Regions from separate parts of the Desulfosporosinus meridiei DSM 13257 genome, predicted to be linked through region 2. Evidence: riboswitches for the same ligand, from Rfam matches in the RefSeq annotation. Region 2 holds a riboswitch; the other holds the start of a gene.
The links. Region 2 has a riboswitch for S-adenosylmethionine ahead of DESMER_RS02190 (homocysteine synthase). Riboswitches for the same ligand answer to the same signal wherever they lie in the genome.

Region 1 (3,110 bases), 310 kb from region 2:
CCTCAACTGCCAGAGCAATCACTTCTGCATCGGCAAGCTCTTGGTCAGACCCCACAAGTTCAACTCCTACTTGTCGAAATTCCCTGTGTCTGACGTTGGAGTTCCGATAAACATCTGCACCATAACATAAGCGTAATGGAAATTCGCCGCCACGCATGCGTGTGCTTACAAGTCGCGCAATAGGTATCGTTAGCTCTGGTCGAAGAGTCAGTATATGCCCTTCCCGGTCAAAGAATTTATATAATGAATCCTCTTGTTCAACATCTGGTTGAACACAAGCAGAATACTCTAGGGTAGGGGTTAATACCTTTTGATACGACCATTGCTTAAATAGCTCTAGAATTCTTTCCTCTAAACCCTCTTGGACTGAGATTTCTTCAGGAAGCAAATCCCGCATCCCTTTTGGAATACGTAAACCTAAATTTGTTCTAAGCATTATGACTCTCCTTCACCTGCACCTATTTTTCACTTTGTTCCTTTAAACGTCGTAATATAAGTTGATATCCGTCTGCTCCAAAATTCAAGCAACGTTTTACCCGGCTTATTGTCGCGGTACTTGCTCCCGTCACTTCCGTAATTGCAGTATAGGTCTCGTTCTTTTGCAACATCTTAGCAACTTCAAGGCGTTGGGCCAGGGCTTTAATCTCTGCAACTGTTGCAATATCTTCAAAGAACCGATAACACTCTTCTTTGTTTTTTAATAGCAGAACTGCTTCAACTAGAGCATCGTTTAAGGGATTCTGTAAACGCTCATCACTTGACACGGCATACCCCTCCTCAGTAAAACAGTAATCACTGTTCTCCTTTAATCTATTAAAGCGTTGCCATATTGTCAAGTTCTTTTCAATAATTTCCTCCAATATCCCTATTGCAAACCTCATCTTCTCTATGCTAATATATAGACATTCCATAGTACACTAATGTAATAAAACCTCATAAAAGACTCTTATTCAGAGTAGGTGGAGGGACTGGCCCGATGAAACCCGGCAACCGGCTTAGATGCACGGTGCTAACTCCTGCAGAGAAATCTGGGAGATAAGAGGAAAACCGAATGGTACTCCGCGGGTTTTCTTCGCGGAGTTTTGTTATGTATAAATACCAGGGAATAAGCGTCCAGAAAGATTGTAGGAGGTGCACATGTGATTCAGATTAAACAACTAGTTAAGAAATACTCGTCCCCTCAGGGACAAGTCATGGCTCTTGATAATGTATCTTTAAACATATTACCCGGAACAATTTATGGCATAATCGGATTGAGCGGCGCCGGAAAAAGCACCCTTGTCCGTTGCTTAAATCTACTTGAGAAACCTTCAAGCGGCAAAATCATTGTTGCCGGGCAAGAATTGACCGCTCTTTCAAGTAAAGAACTTAGGAAAGCGCGCCAGAATATCGGTATGATTTTTCAACACTTCTATCTTCTTCAATCTCGAACAGTATCTGAAAATATTGCCTTCCCTTTAGAAATTGCCGGAGTACCTAAAACTGAGATCTCAATACGGGTTAAAGAGCTTCTTCATCTGGTAGGTCTGGAAGATAAAGCAACGGCTTACCCCGGGCAGTTAAGCGGTGGTCAAAAACAACGAGTCGGTATTGCTCGTGCTCTCGCCACAAAGCCACAAGTTCTTTTGTGCGACGAGGCAACTTCTGCCTTAGACCCACAAACCACCCTTTCCATCTTGAACCTACTTCGTGATATTAATCAAAAACTTGGTTTAACGATCGTTATGATTACTCACGAAATGAAAGTTGTCAAAGAAATCTGTACCCATGTAGCAGTTATTCACGCAGCCCACATCGTGGAAAATGGCCCTGTCGAGTCTGTGTTTATAAAACCTCAGTCGGACATCGCTCGTCAATTTGTCTCGACAGTTTTTCCAAATGAACTTCCCGCGGACCTATTGAAGGAACTGGCAACTCACCCAGACTCAGAAATTGTTCGCATTCAATTCCTTGGCACACGTGCTTCTGATCCAATTATCACTGATTTGCTTAGAACCTGTGAAGTTCGAGCTAACATCCTCTATGGAAGCATCGATCATTTAAGATCCACACTTTTTGGCACATTAACCCTTGAGCTTCAAGGAAGTCCTGAACAACTCAAGGAAGCTCATCACTATTTGACATCCAGAGATTTAAAAGTGGAGGTGATTAAACGTGAGCTTTAATGTGGGAAGTCTTTTCCCTGGTTCAGTAGGGGATCTTCTATTACAGCTGATTATACCTGCTACAGGGGAAACCCTTTATATGGTTTTCGCCTCGACTGTACTCGCTTACCTGATTGGACTACCTTTAGGGATTATTTTGGTCGTCTCATCGCCAGGCCATATTTTACCCAACCCATGGGTAGAGCGAACTTTAGGAACCGTCATCAACATACTCCGTTCTGCTCCATTCATTATTCTATTGGTAGCTTTAATCCCCTTTACCCGCTCAATAATCGGAACTTCTGTTGGCACAACAGCAGCTATCGTTCCGCTTGTGATCTCCACCGCTCCATTTGTCGCCCGTGTAGTGGAAACCTCTCTTAAAGAAGTTCCCTACGGTGTGATCGAGGCAGCACTGTCAATGGGGGCCTCTCCTAAACAAATTATTCAAAAGGTTCTTCTTCCTGAAGCGAAAGCTTCACTGATTCTAGGCGTCGCCATCACGACGATTAGTGTCATCGGTTACACCGCTATGGCCGGTACCGTTGGCGGAGGCGGATTAGGGGACTTAGCCATTCAATATGGCTATAACCGTTTTCGAACCGATGTCATGATTGTCACTGTCATCATTCTCGTCGTGATTGTTCAGATTATACAATCCCTAGGAACAACCCTGGCACGCAAGCTTACTAATTAGGTTCGTGACTACCCAAGTTATCCGGATTCAAGCAACAAGATCTGTCATTCCCAGCTATGGCAAAAACTAAACAAATTGGAGGAGAAAAAAATGTCAAGAATTAAGAACCACCGCTATTTGACCCTTTTAGCCACTGTTTTAGTCACCTTTTCTCTCATACTCTCAGGCTGCGGCAGTAAAACCGAAGCTCCCAAAACCGGATCTGATACACCTTCTGCCAAAGTACTTAAAGTTGGTGCAACCCCAATTCCTCATGCTGAAATCCTAGA
Region 2 (3,110 bases):
TCTCCAATGGTATAACTCGCTCCAACCCTTAAATCCCCTGTAACCACATTCGATAACTGCTTGATTTCCTGTTTGGCCTTATCCTGCAAAAGCAATATTTGCTTTGCATATCCATAGTAAATTTCACCGGACTGCGTAAGGGTTAAATGCTTCGATGTATTATCTATAAGCTTTGAGCCTAATTCCTCTTCTAAACTTTGAATCTGAGAATTCACATCCGGGTGAGTTAAATAAAGTTCTTCAGCTGCAAGAGAAGAATGTTTGTTCTCAACTATAGTAACGAAAATTCTCAATGGATCAATAATCACGATTACACCCTCTTATTTTTAAAACTGTTTAATTTATGCCAAAACTTTTATTTTGTAGTTTTTGTATAATAATACTTCTTTTCTCAAAATTTCACAACGTCAGCCAACTTACACAGACCATCTAACCTTGACGTTTGAAACTATTCAGGCTTTAACTCCTTGTGGTTAACACTCAACCAATATATTATTATATATAAGATTCTAGTTGATTCCCTTTACTGATCTAAATTTTTATTCGTTGATCCTAAATTTTCAGAATTAGAGGTTGAAAACAATGCAAACTGCCTTAGTCATTGCTGTGGGAGGGGCTCTCGGTGCCCTCTCCCGCTATAGTCTTGGAGTATGGATCTCCAACAAATGGAATAGCAGCTTTCCCCTGCACACCTTTCTTATAAATATCTCGGGAGCCTTTCTCCTGGGTTTCTTGCATATATTATTTGTTGAACGACTTAATGTAAGTCCTTTCTGGCGTTTGGGAATTGGTGTTGGTTTTTTGGGGGCCTTTACCACTTTCTCCACATTTGGTTTTGAAGTAATTTCCTTACTTGAAGGGGGAAGTTTAATCACAGCCGGATTGTATGTCATACTCAGCATTGTCGTTGGTTTTTCCGGAGTTGCTTTAGGAGTAAACCTAGCTCGTTTATTCTAAGCCCTTCTAGACTCGGAAGCGATCCTCTTGGCTGAATTTCCGTGTCTACAGTTCAGTCTGTGCCTAGCTTGCCTTTCTCAATAATTTTTTGTCACAAATTGGCAGACAGCCCTCTGTTGACACGAATTATTTTTTGTTTTATAGTAAGCTATATTCCAAGTAAGACAATTAAATATTGAATTCTCTTATCAAGAGTGGCGGAGGGACTGGCCCGATGATGCCCGGCAACCGATAGCGTAAGCTATAAGGTGCTAATTCCAGCAGAACCTTAGGTTCTGAGAGATGAGAGTAGCGTGTAAATAATATACGACCGCTTCTCTTGAAGTGGTCGTTTCTATTTATTAAGGAGGAGTTAGCATGACTGAAAAACGACAACTGGGTATCGAAACAATTTCCTTACATGGAGGGCAAAGCCCTGATTCCGCCACAAATTCGAGGGCTGTTCCAATCTACCAGACATCTTCCTTTGTCTTCAATGACACTGATCATGCAGCCAATTTATTTGCTCTCAAAGAATCCGGCAATATTTACACTCGAATTACGAATCCTACCCAAGATGTTTTCGAACAACGCCTAGCTCTTCTGGAAGGAGGTATCGGCGCTCTCGCTACTGCTTCCGGCCAAGCTGCAATTACCTATGCCCTTTTAAATATTGTTCAAGCCGGAGACGAGATAGTTGCTTCCAGCTCTCTTTACGGCGGTACTTTCACGTTGTTCAACTACACATTCGCCAAACTGGGCATCAAGGTTCATTTCGTAGATGTTGACAAACCGGAGGAATATCGCTCAAAAATCACGGCTAAAACCAAGGCTCTATATACTGAAACCATCGGGAATCCGCTTATTAACATTGCGGATCTAGAGATAATTTCCGATATCGCTCACGAGAACGGCATTCCCCTAATTGTTGACAACACCTTTGCCTCACCTTATTTATGTCGCCCCATCGAACACGGAGCAGACATTGTAGTTCATTCAGCAACAAAATTTATTGGCGGACACGGTACTTCAATCGGAGGAGCGATTATCGACTCCGGAAAATTCAACTGGAACAACGGAAAGTTCCCGGGGCTTAGCCAACCCGATCCCAGTTACCACGATATTGTCTTTACAGAAGCCTGTGGAAATGCCGCTTATATTACAAAGGCTAGAGTCTCCCTGCTTAGAGATACAGGAGCCTGCCTCTCTCCCTTTAACGCCTTCCTATTCCTGCAAGGATTAGAAACGCTTCCCTTGCGTATGGAACGTCATGTTGAAAACGCCCAAAAAGTAGCAGAATTCTTAGATCAGCATGAATTAGTAACTTGGGTGAACTATCCTGGTCTTAAAAAGAGCCCCTACCATACACTTGCTAAAAAATATCTACCCAGAGGGTCGGGATCAATCTTTACCTTCGGCCTCAAAGGCGGCCTTAACGAAGGAAAAAAATTCATTAACAACCTTCAACTCTTCTCTCACTTAGCTAATATCGGGGATGCTAAATCCTTAGTCATTCATCCGGCCAGCACCACTCATCAACAGCTTGATGAAGAATCCCAACGCAGCGCAGGGGTCTCACCGGATATGATCAGACTGTCCATTGGAATCGAGACAATTGCTGACCTGTTGGATGATTTAGATCAGGCCCTCCTGGCAAGTCAGCGTCCCTAACACTTTGCCCTTAGGAAAGTCCCAGCAACTTGGGGCACGCAACTTAGAAACGATCCTTTTATTTACTAGAAGGTTTTGATCTTTTTCTAATATAAATTGCGCCAACCGCTGATGGGATAGTTATTAAGCTTTGAACTTCCCCATCAACCCTCGCGCCTGAAAGGAGTTATCTTATGCCTATCAAAATACCTGAGAATCTGCCGGCACTTAATATTTTACACCAAGAAAACATCTTCGTCATGGGAGAAGAACGCGCCTTTCACCAAGATATCCGTCCTTTGAAAATTGTAATCCTCAACCTCATGCCTCTTAAACAGGCTACTGAAATACAGCTATTAAGATTACTGGGCAATTCGCCTTTACAAGTAGACATTGTACTTTTGCATATCGAAAGCCATGTCTCTAAAAATACCGCCCAAGAGCATCTAGATTCATTCTATAAAAGTTTTAGTGAGATCAAGGCCCAAAAGTTTGACGGCATGATTATAACCGGAGCACCGGTG

Region 1: another riboswitch for S-adenosylmethionine. It lies ahead of DESMER_RS03635 (methionine ABC transporter ATP-binding protein); the one in region 2 lies ahead of DESMER_RS02190 (homocysteine synthase).

What each region holds. Positions count from the first base shown of each region.
Region 1 is NC_018515.1:782,261-785,370, reverse strand. It holds gene hisZ (ATP phosphoribosyltransferase regulatory subunit) at 1-436, opposite strand, end outside; gene DESMER_RS03640 (YerC/YecD family TrpR-related protein) at 459-764, opposite strand; SAM riboswitch class I at 944-1,042, shown strand; gene DESMER_RS03635 (methionine ABC transporter ATP-binding protein) at 1,140-2,165, shown strand; gene DESMER_RS03630 (methionine ABC transporter permease) at 2,155-2,841, shown strand; gene DESMER_RS03625 (MetQ/NlpA family ABC transporter substrate-binding protein) at 2,932-3,110, shown strand, end outside.
Region 2 is NC_018515.1:474,130-477,239, reverse strand. It holds gene DESMER_RS02200 (LysR family transcriptional regulator) at 1-308, opposite strand, end outside; gene crcB (fluoride efflux transporter CrcB) at 583-957, shown strand; SAM riboswitch class I at 1,140-1,246, shown strand; gene DESMER_RS02190 (homocysteine synthase) at 1,315-2,607, shown strand; gene metA (homoserine O-acetyltransferase MetA) at 2,781-3,110, shown strand, end outside.